Regions from separate parts of the Bradyrhizobium sp. PMVTL-01 genome, predicted to be linked through region 1. Evidence: riboswitches for the same ligand, from Rfam matches in the RefSeq annotation. Region 1 holds a riboswitch; the other holds the start of a gene.
What was found. Region 1 has a riboswitch for glycine ahead of ACRQ5Q_RS16395 (D-amino acid dehydrogenase). Riboswitches for the same ligand answer to the same signal wherever they lie in the genome.
Positions count from the first base shown of each region.

Region 2: it holds a riboswitch for glycine, as region 1 does, so the genes downstream of both, gcvT (glycine cleavage system aminomethyltransferase GcvT) here and ACRQ5Q_RS16395 (D-amino acid dehydrogenase) in region 1, are expected to answer to the same signal.

Region 1 covers NZ_CP193982.1:3,450,914-3,456,561, forward strand. Annotated here, with positions in the region: gene ACRQ5Q_RS16380 (ABC transporter ATP-binding protein) at 1-40, opposite strand, end outside; gene ACRQ5Q_RS16385 (ABC transporter permease) at 168-1,055, opposite strand; gene ACRQ5Q_RS16390 (ABC transporter permease) at 1,073-2,014, opposite strand; gene ACRQ5Q_RS16395 (D-amino acid dehydrogenase) at 2,197-3,498, opposite strand; glycine riboswitch at 3,564-3,673, opposite strand; glycine riboswitch at 3,675-3,779, opposite strand; gene ACRQ5Q_RS16400 (M20/M25/M40 family metallo-hydrolase) at 3,875-5,005, opposite strand; gene ACRQ5Q_RS16405 (ABC transporter substrate-binding protein) at 5,273-5,648, shown strand, end outside.
Region 2 covers NZ_CP193982.1:3,313,362-3,319,009, reverse strand. Annotated here, with positions in the region: gene ACRQ5Q_RS15660 (cyclic nucleotide-gated ion channel) at 1-301, opposite strand, end outside; gene alaS (alanine--tRNA ligase) at 308-2,986, opposite strand; glycine riboswitch at 3,206-3,296, shown strand; gene gcvT (glycine cleavage system aminomethyltransferase GcvT) at 3,443-4,588, shown strand; gene gcvH (glycine cleavage system protein GcvH) at 4,702-5,070, shown strand; gene gcvP (aminomethyl-transferring glycine dehydrogenase) at 5,088-5,648, shown strand, end outside.

The DNA of each region.
Region 1 (5,648 bases):
AGACGACGAGGTTGTTGATGTCGAGAACGGGGTTGGTCATCAGGTCACTCCGTCGTCATTGCGAGGCGCGAAGCGACGAAGCAATCCAGAATCTTTCCGCGGAGGCAGACTGGATTGCTTCGCTTCGCCCGCAATGACGGAACAAGGGGATGGGCCGGCGAAACAAATCACTTCCCTTCCCGTTGCTTCATGCGGGGATCGAGGGCGTCACGGGCGGCGTCGCCGATCAGGTTGATGCTGAGGATGGCGATCGAAAGCAAAAGGCCCGGCCAGAAGATCAGCGAGGGCTTGATCTGGAAGTACTGGCGGCCCTCGGCCATGATGTTGCCCCAGGTCGGCGTCTCCGGCGAGATGCCGGCGCCGAGGAAGGAGAGGATCGCCTCGGTGAGGATCGCGGAGGCGCAGACATAGGTGCCCTGGACGATCAGCGGCGCGATCGTGTTCGGCATCAGGTGCCGCCACATGATCTTCGGCAGGCTGGAGCCGACCGAGATCGCGGCCTCGACGTAAGGCTCCTCGCGCGCCGACAGCACGACCGAGCGGACCAGGCGCGCCACGCGCGGAATCTCGGGGATCGTGATCGCGATCAGCACGGTCCAGATGCTGGCTCCGGACAGCGAGACCACCGCGATCGCGAGCAGGATGCTCGGCATCGCCATCAGGCCGTCCATGATGCGCATCATCACGGAATCGACCAGCTTGAAGAAGCCGGAGACGAGGCCGATCGAAAGGCCGATGACGATCGACAGGATCGCCGAGCCGATGCCGATCAGCAGCGAGATGCGGCCGCCATAGACCACACGCGACAACAGGTCGCGTCCGTAGGCGTCGGTGCCGAGTAGGAATTGCGCCGAGGCCGGCTTCAATCGCTGCGACGGTGCGAGCTGGATCGGATCATGCGGGGCGATCAGCGGCGCGAGGATCGAGATCACCACGATCAGGGCGAGCAGGAACGTCGCCGTCGCGATGATCGGCGTCGAGGTGAGGAATCCGAAGCGCGGCCGCAGCGGCGACGTGATCGGAATGGACGACTGGGGAAGGGTATCGACCGACATTTGTTCTTGTCCTTGCCTCAGTACCGGATCCGGGGATCGAGCAGGGTATAGGCGACGTCGATGAGAAGATTGACGACGACGTAGATCAGCGACGTCAGCAGGATCATCGCCTGGATCACCGGATAGTCGCGCGCCAGCACCGCATCGACGGTGAGGCGCCCGATGCCGGGGATGTTGAACACGCTTTCGGTGACGACGACGCCGGAGATCAGCAGCGCAAAGCCGGTGCCGATCACGGTGATCACGGGCACGGCGGCGTTGCGCAGCGCATGCCGCATCATCACGGCGACTTCGTTGATGCCTTTCGCACGCGCGGTGCGGACATAGTCCTCGCCCAGAACGTCGAGCATCGCCGCGCGCGTCATGCGCGCGATCAGCGCGATGTAGATGAAGGACAGCGCGCAGGTCGGCAGGATCATGCGCTCGAAGAACGGACCGAAGCCGTTGAAGATGCTGCGGAAGCCCTGCACCGGTACCCAGCGCAGATCGATCGCGAAGATCTCGATCAGGACATAGCCGACCACGAACACCGGCACCGAGAAGCCGAGCACCGACAGCCCCATGACGAAGCGGTCGATCCAGGTGCCGTGCTTCCACGCGGCGATCACGCCCAAGGGGACTGCGACGACGACGGCGAGGATGATGGTGCACAGCGCGATCGAGATCGACGGCTCGACGCGCTGGCCGATCATCTTCATCACCGGCAGGTTGGAGATCAGCGACGTTCCGAGGTCGCCGTGCAGCAGCTTGTTCACCCAGGTGATGAACTGCACGATCAGGGGCTCGTTGAGGCCGAGCGATTCGCGGATCCGCTCGAGCCGTTCGGGCGTGGCATTGTCGCCGGCGAGGATCGCGGCGGGATCGCCCGGCGTCAGCCGCAACAGCAGGAACACGAACAGCGCGACGACGCCCATCACGGGCACCGCAGCCAGAACGCGGCGAATGAGATAACCTAGCATGCACCTATCTCCGGCTGCGGAACTTGCGGGGCCCTGGGCCGCCCGTGGATTCGAACGTGTCTATCATGCGCGCCTGTCACTCGGGCTGGGAAAGCCGGCCGGAGATGCCGGTCTTTCGGGGCAAATTGTGTGCCAAGGGCAAGGCGGTCGCAAGAGGCCGCCCAGCGCCCGATTGGAACCAGTCAGGATGCATGACGCAGCTCGCGCTCAACCCCAAGTGACGGCACGGTCGGCGGCGCATTGAGCCCACGCCAGCCGTCGATGGTCCCGGCAATCATCTGCGCGGTCGCGGCCGACAGGGTCCAGCCGAGATGGCCGTGGCCGGTATTGAAGAACACGCCCGGTATCCTCCCTGCGCGCACCACCGGCATCATGTTCGGCATCATCGGGCGCAGCCCGGCCCAGGGCACGACGCGCGACGTTTCGATGGCGGGAAAGTTGCTGCGGACCCAGTCGACCAGCGGCTGCACGCGGTCGGCTCGGATATCGCGATTGAAGTCGTTGAACTCGGCCGTGCCGGCCACCCGAAAACGATCTGCGCCGAGCCGGCTGGTGACGATCTTGGCGGCTTCGTCGAGCAGGCTCACGGTCGGCGTCGCGTTGCGGCTCTCGGCAGTGTCGAGCTGCACGGTGATCGAGTAGCCCTTCACGGGATAGACGTTGATGCGATCGTCGAGGAGGGCGGCGAAGTGGCGGCTGGCGACGCCGGCGCAGACCACGACCCCGTCCGCCTTCAGCATGCCGCGCGCGGAGGCGAGGGCATCGCTTGCAGCAAGATCGGCCCAGCCGAGCACGAAGCCGCTGCCGGCGCGCGCGATTGAATCGATATGGGCTTCGTGGATGAAGGTCGCGCCGCGCCGCTTGCAGGCGTCCGCAAGTCCGCGGGTGAACTTGTGGATATCGCCGGTCGCATCCGACGGCGTGTAGAAGCCGCCATAGTACGCTTTGCGCAGCGTCGGCTCGATCGCGCGGATCTCCTCCGACGTGACCGGACGGCGATCGAGGCCACCTTCCTGCAGCAGCGCGTTGACGCGCAGGCCGGACTCGAAACCGGTCTTGTCGTGATAGATGTGGAGGATGCCGCGGAGCTCGAGATCGAAGTCGATGCCTTCGCGATCCGCGATCTCGAACAAATGCTTGCGGGCTTCGATCGCGAGCCGGGTGGTCTCGATCGTGTTGGCGCGGTAGTTGCCGATGTTGGCGACGAACTCGCTCATCCACGAATATTTGTGCCAGTTCGGCCGCGGGTTCATCAGCAGCGGCGCATCGCGCCGGAACATCCAGCGCAGGCCCTTCAGGATCGTCGCGGTGCTGTTCCACACTTCGGCATTGCTGGCCGAGAGTTGTCCGCCATTGGCGAACGATGTCTCCATCGCGGCGTAACGGTGCTTGTCGAGGACCGTTACTCTGTAGCCGCGTTCGAGCAGGGCATAGGCGGTCGTCACGCCGGTGATGCCGGCGCCGATGATGGCGATATGGGTCATGGCAGGTTCGGGGCTCCCGTGAGTTAGGATAGGCTGACCGCCGGCCAAAGGCCGTTGGCGGCGCCCCATCTGTCACGGGTACCTGAGAGCTTGATCCGCTGCGGATCACGCAACGGACGATCCCCTTCGGTGGACGTCACGATTGCCTGAAATCGCGTCGCCTCTCTCCAGATTGTCCTGACGACACAGTCCTTTTGCCTGAGAGTTTCCGGGGCGGTTGCTCCGTCGGCGCCGCAACGAAAGCCGAAAACCTTCGCCGCGATCTCTCCCGCATCGTCGCGCGGACCATCGAGCAGTACGATACGCCTCATTTTTAGACAAGGCTAAATTTAGACCGCACCTGCCAATGCATTGTGCAGTGCGAAGTTGATTCAACTTACTCCAGCGTCGCGAGCAATCCCGCCATCAGGCGCCCGCGTTCGACGAGGCTATCAACCTCGATGAACTCCTCCAGCGTGTGGCCGTTGCCGCCGCGCACACCGAGGCCGTCGAGAGTCGGAATGCCCATCGCACCGGTGAAATTGCCGTCGGAGCCGCCGCCGGAACTCGCATGGGGTAATTCCGCGCCGAGGGATTTGGCGATGCCGCGCGCCTTATCATACAGCGCCATGGTGCCCGCATCCGGCTCCCACACCGGCCGCGTCACGCCGCGCGTGACCTTGAAGGTGACGTCGTTGTTGGTGCCCGAGAGTGCCAGCATCCGCTCGACGCCGCGGTCGAGATCGGCCTGGCGCTTGGCCATCGACAGCGCCTCGCCGGTCGCGGTCGTGGCAACGCAATTGACCCATTGTCCGCCATGCACGACGCCGACCGAGAAGGTGCAGTCCTCCGTCGTCATCGCGTCGATTGCGAGAATCTGCCGCGCCATTTCGCGGATCGCCGAACGTCCCGCCGACAGCGTCGCGCCGGCGTGGCTCGGCCGTCCCGTCGCCTCCAGATTGAAACGTGCGATGGCGTAACGTCCGGTGGTGACGCCGTTGTCGGCGCGGCCGGGCTCGGGCACCAGCACGTATTTGTTGCGCGCGGCTTCCGCTTCGATGATGTCGCGGGTCGAAGGGGTGCCGACTTCTTCATCCGGCGTGAACAGCACGGTGATCGGCAGCGGCGTCGTGAACGATGCGCGCGCCAGCTGCCGGATCGCTTCCAGCGAGAGATAATTGCCGCCTTTCATGTCGTAGATGCCGGGGCCGTAGCACCTGCCGCCCTCGCGCCGCCATTTCAGCTTCTCGATGGTGCCGACGGGGTGGACGGTATCCATGTGACCGGCGATCAGGATCCCCGGCTCGCCCTGTTTCGGATGCGGAAAGCGCGCGCGGATCACGCCGCCAAAACCCTGACGACCGGCGATGCGCTCGATCGTCGCACCCATGATCGCCATGTCCCGCGCTGCGATATCGAGCATGCGGTTCACCGCGTTCGCGTCCCAGGTCGGGCTCTCGCATTCCACCCAGGTGCGCAGGCCCGCGAGCATGGCCTCGGAATCGAAGGGAAGATTGGCTGGATTCATTTCAATGTCTCTCAAGCTGCGAAAGATGGAACGCGCATTGCATCGGCGCGGCAGGACAAGTGGAGAGCGTTGTAGAGCCAAACCGATGTTTGTGGAGCCCGTGCGCGCGCCGCGAGGGCTTGCGACGAAACCGGATTGACGCGCTCAACACTGTCTGCAAGTCTCGAAAAGATAAAGGCATTGCATGAGGTTAGTTCGCCCAAGGAACGAACCGGATGCTCAACCAATAACCTGCCTTTGACCAGTTTCACGTCAGGAGAAACTTTTATGTCCAACTTCATGCGCCGGGGGCCTCGCGCGTTCACCTCCAAACTTGCGCTGTCGGTCGTCGCGCTTTCAACCGCACTGGCCTCGCCGGTGCTTGCGGCCGGCAAGACCCTCACCGCGGTGATGCATTCCGACCTTCGCATCATCGACCCGATCTTCACCACGGCCTACATCACGCGTGACCACGGCTACATGGTCTACGACACGCTGGTGGCCACCGATTCGAATTTCAAGATCCAGCCGCAGATGGCGGACTGGAAGATCTCCGACGACAAGCTTACCTACACCTTCACGCTGCGCGACGGCCTGAAGTGGCACGATGGCGCGCCCGTGACGGCGGAAGACTGCGTCGCCTCGCTCAAGCGCTGGGCGGCGG
Region 2 (5,648 bases), 140 kb from region 1:
ACAGCGCCGAGCCCTTGCGCGGCGTATGACCCGCCACCGTCCACAGCCGCGCCGCATATTCCAGCGCGAACACGAGGACGGCGAGGATTGCGATCGCGCTGAACAGCGTGTCGAACCGCGCATCCAGCTCCGGCACCGAGGCGAGGATCATCGCGGCCACGTTGAGCACGATGACGCCGATGATCAGCTGGATGAAGCGCGACCCGACCGAATAGGCCAAGGGATCGTGCTCCAGCCATTCGTAGAGGCGATCCCGCAAATCGGGATCCCCAAGCCCACGTCCTCGCGGAACGAGGCGCATGGTGGCCTAAGCGCCTGCCATCGCTTTTTCGATCGCCGCCAGCGCCGCGCTCGCGTTGGCGCCATCGGGGCCGCCGGCCTGCGCCATGTCGGGCCGGCCGCCGCCGCCCTTGCCGCCGAGCGCCTCGGAGGCGACGCGGACGAGGTTCACGGCGTTGAAGCGCGCGGTGAGGTCCGGCGTGACGCCGACCACGACGCCGGCCTTGCCGTCCCCGGTGACGCCGACGATGGCGACCACACCCGAGCCGATCTGCTTCTTGCCGTCGTCGGCAAGGCCCTTGAGATCCTTCATCTCGATGCCCTCGACCGCGCGCGCCATCAGCTTGACGTCGCCGATCTCGCGCACGCCGCTCGCCGCGCCGTTGCCGCCGGATGCGCCGCCGCCCATCGCGAGCTTCTTGCGGGCGTCGGACAGCTCGCGCTCGAGCTTCTTGCGCTCCTCCATCAGCGCGGTGATGCGCGCCGGCACGTCGTCGATGGAGGTGCGCAGCTCGTTTGCCGCGGTCTTCGCCAGCGCCATGGTCTCATTGGCGTGTTTTCGCGCGTAATTGCCCGTCAGCGCCTCGATGCGGCGCACGCCCGAGGCGACCGCGCTCTCGCTCGTCAGCGTGATCAGGCCGATATCGCCGGTGCGCTTGACATGCGTGCCGCCGCAGAGCTCGACCGACCAGCCGAGCACGTTGGCGCCGCGCTCGCGCGCGGTCCTGCCCATGGAGACGACGCGGACCTCGTCCCCATACTTCTCGCCGAACAGCGCGCGCGCCCCGGCCTCGCGGGCCTCATCGACCCCCATGATGCGCGTGGTGACCTCGTCGTTCTCCAGCACCACGTCGTTGGCGATGTCCTCGACGCGGGCAAGCTCCTCCGCCGTGATCGGCTTCGGATGCACGAAGTCGAAGCGCAGGCGGTCGGGTGCGACCATCGAGCCGCGCTGGGCGATGTGGTCGCCGAGCACCTGGCGCAGCGCCTCGTGAATGAGATGCGTCGCCGAGTGATGCGCGCGGATCGAGGAGCGCCTTCCATGATCGACCTCGAGCTGCAGCGCTGTGCCGAGCTTGAGCTCGCCGCTCTCGACGGTGCCCATATGCACGAAGAAATCGCCGAGCTTCTTCTGCGTGTCGGTGACGCGGACCTTGATGCCGCCCTCGCCCGTCAGCACGCCGGTGTCGCCGACCTGGCCGCCGGACTCCGCATAGAACGGCGTCTGGTTCAGCACGATCGCGCCGGTCTCGCCGGCCTTGAGGCTTTCGACTTCCTGGCCGTCCTTGACCAGCGCAGACACCACGCCCTCGGCGCTCTCCGTCTCATAGCCCAGGAACTCGGTGGCCCCGAGCTTTTCGCGCAGCGGGAACCAGATCGCTTCGGAAGCTGCTTCGCCCGACCCCTTCCAGGATTCGCGCGCCTTGGCCTTCTGGCGCTCCATCGCGTCGGTGAAGGCGGACTGGTCGACGCCGATGCCGCGCGACTTCAGCGCGTCCTGCGTCAGGTCGAGCGGGAAGCCGTAGGTGTCGTACAGCGTGAAGGCGACGTCGCCGTCGAACATGTCGCCCTTTTTCAGGGACGCACTCTTCTCGTCCAGGATGGCCAAGCCGCGCGAAAGAGTCTTGCGGAAGCGGGTCTCTTCCAGCCGCAGCGTTTCCTCGATCAGCTTCTCGGCGCGCATCAGGTCGGGATAGGCCTGGCCCATCTCGCGCACCAGCGCCGGGACGAGGCGATGCATCAGGGGCTCCTTGGCCCCGAGCAGCTGCGCATGGCGCATCGCGCGGCGCATGATCCGGCGCAGCACATAGCCGCGGCCCTCGTTCGAGGGCAGCACGCCGTCGGTGACGAGGAACGCGGAGGAGCGCAAGTGGTCGGCGATGACGCGGAACGAGGCAACCGTCTGCTCCTGCGGGCCGCTGCCGAGCGCGGACGAGGTCGCGTCGATCAGGTGGCGGAACAGGTCGGTCTCGAACACGCTCTCGACGCCCTGGAGCACGCAGGCCATGCGCTCCAGGCCCATGCCGGTGTCGATCGAGGGACGCGGCAGATCCACGCGCTCCTCCTTCGTCACCTGCTCGTATTGCATGAACACGAGATTCCAGAATTCGAGGAAGCGATCGCCGTCCTCTTCCGGCGAGCCCGGAGGGCCGCCCCAGATATGCTCGCCGCGATCGATGAAGATCTCCGAGCACGGGCCGCACGGCCCGGTGTCGCCCATCGCCCAGAAATTGTCCGAGGTCGGGATGCGGATGATGCGGTCGTCGGAGAAGCCGGCGATCCTCTTCCACAGGCCCGCCGCCTCGTCGTCGGTGTGATAGACCGTGACGAGCAGCTTGTCCTTCTTCAGCCCGAACTCCCTGGTGATCAGCTTCCAGGCGAGCTCGATCGCGCGCTCCTTGAAGTAGTCGCCGAACGAGAAGTTGCCGAGCATCTCGAAAAAGGTGAGATGGCGCGCGGTGTAGCCGACATTGTCGAGGTCGTTGTGCTTGCCGCCGGCGCGCACGCATTTCTGCGACGTGGTGGCGCGCTGGTAGGGCCGCTTCTCGACGCCGGTAAAAACGTTCTTGAACTGCACCATGCCGGCATTGGTGAACATCAACGTCGGGTCGTTGCGCGGCACCAATGGCGAGGACGGCACGATCTCGTGGCCGTTCTCGGCAAAGAAGTTCAGAAAGGTCGACCTGATCTCGTTGACGCCGCTCATGTTCATCCAATCGGGTGTGCTTGGGCCCGCTCCGCCGTCCAAACCGGAAATTAAGGCTGATATCTGCGGGCCAAAGCGCTTTTAGACAAGGCCAGCTTCGCTGTCCAGAAACTGTGCAAGGAGATCAGAGGGTTGCCGCAAGCGCTCAATCCGGTTGAAAGCCGCTGAAGTCGCGTTGACAGGCTTGGCTGCCCTGTGGTCTCTACCCATCTGTATCGTACGGCCACGTCGGGAGAGACCGGCTTTAGGCAGCCGGCGCCGAAGGAGCAACCGCCCCGGAAACTCTCAGGCAAAAGGACCGCGTGGCTTTGACAGCATCTGGAAAGAGGCGCCGACGGGCATAAGACCCGGACTGCGTCCGCCGACGGGATAATACTCTCAGGCACAGCGACAGATGGGGCTTCGACTGGTTTGTCTCGGGGAATTGTCCCCGGGGAACCGCCGAGGATCCCTGTGATGCTTGCGTCAGACAAAAACTCCCTGAAACGTACCCCTCTTTACGACCTCCATGTGTCGCTGGGCGGCAAGATGGTGCCGTTCGCGGGCTATGACATGCCCGTGCAGTACCCCGCCGGCGTGCTGAAGGAGCACCTTCATACCCGGACCGCCACCGGCCTGTTCGACGTCTCCCATATGGGCCAGATCGCGCTCCGGCCGAAGTCGGGCAAGGTCGAGGACGCCGCCTGCGCGCTGGAACGGCTGGTGCCGCAGGACATCGTCGCGATTGCGCCGGGACGGCAGCGCTACGCCCAGTTCACCAACATGCATGGCGGCATCCTGGACGATCTGATGGTCGCCAATTTCGGCGATCACCTGTTCCTGGTGGTCAACGCGGCCTGCAAGGAGCAGGACGAGGCGCATCTGCGCGCGAATCTCTCGGATGACTGCATCATCGATTCGCTGGCCGACCGCGCGCTGGTGGCGCTGCAGGGCCCGAAGGCCGAAGCGGTGCTGGCGAAATTCTGTGCCGAGGCGCCGGCCATGAAATTCATGGACGCTGGCCCGCATGAGGTCGCCGGCATCAAGTGCTTCGTCTCGCGCTCCGGCTACACCGGCGAGGACGGCTTCGAGATCTCGGTTCCCGCAGGCGATGCCGAACGCCTCGCCAAAATGCTGCTGGACGATCCCGACGTGCTGCCGATCGGGCTCGGTGCCCGCGACAGCCTGCGGCTGGAAGCCGGGCTGTGCCTGTATGGCCACGACATCGACACCGCCACAACGCCGGTCGAGGCCGCGCTGGAATGGTCGGTGCAGAAGAGCCGCCGCAGCGACGGTGCCCGTGCCGGCGGTTTTCCCGGTGCCGAAAAGATCCTCGCGCAATTCGACGATGGCGCATCCCGCCGCCGCGTCGGCCTGCGTGCCGAGGGCCGCGCGCCGGTGCGCGAGGGCGCGCTGCTGTTTGCCGACGGCGCGGGCGGCGAGGCAGTCGGAAAGGTCACCTCGGGCGGTTTCGGCCCGAGCCTGAACGCGCCGGTGGCGATGGGCTACGTGCCCGTGGGCCTCGCCACGCTCGGCACAAAACTTTTCGCCGAAGTGCGCGGCCGGCGCCTGCCGCTCGCAGTCGCCGCCATGCCCTTCGTGAAAAACACCTACAAACGCTGACGCATGATCAGATTGAGCACAGCAGGCGGTCCCGCGTTCACTTCTCCCCGGAGGGGAGAGGTGAACAGAGCCCGCGGCTTTCAACCAAACCTCACCGCTTCAGGGAATCGACAATGACCACGACGCTGTACACTTCCGACCATGAATGGCTCGCCATCGACGGCGATACCGCCACGGTCGGCATCACCGACTACGCGCAGCAACAACTCGGCGACGTCGTGTTCGTCGAACTGCCCAAGGTCGGCCGCACCTTGAAGAAGGCCGAAGCCGCCGCCGTCGTGGAATCGGTGAAGGCCGCTTCCGACGTCTACGCACCGATCTCCGGCGAAGTGCTCGAAACCAACGAGGCGCTGGCCGCCGAGCCCGCGCTGGTGAACTCGGATGCGCAGGGCGCGGCCTGGTTCTTCAAGATCAAGATCGCCGACAAAAGCGAGCTCGGCGGCCTCATGGATGAAGCCGCCTACAAGGCACACACGGCTTGAGGACGATGGAGCAAGCGATGACCGCGCACCGTAAATCAAGCGGCGAGACCGCCGCCAGTTTCGTTCGCCGCCACATCGGCCCCTCGGTGCGCGATGTCACCGCAATGCTCGAATCCGTCGCCGCCAAAAGCGTGGACGCGCTGATGGCGGAGACGCTGCCGGCCTCGATCCGGCAGGGATCGCCGCTCGATCTCGGCAAGCCCCTGAGCGAGACCGAGGCGATCGCGCATATGGCCGAGCTCGCCGCGCAGAACCAGGTCTTCACCTCGCTGATCGGCCAAGGCTATTCCGGCACCATCCTGCCCGCGGTGATCCAGCGCAACATCCTGGAAAACCCGGCCTGGTACACGGCCTATACGCCCTACCAGCCCGAGATCAGCCAGGGCCGGCTGGAGGCGCTGTTCAACTTCCAGACCATGATCTGCGACCTCACCGGGCTCGACGTCGCCAACGCCTCGCTGCTGGACGAAGCAACCGCCGCGGCCGAAGCCATGGCGCTCGCCGAGCGGCACTCGCAGGTTGAGGCAAAGGCCTTCTTCGTCGACAAGGACGTGCATCCGCAGACGCTGGCGGTGATG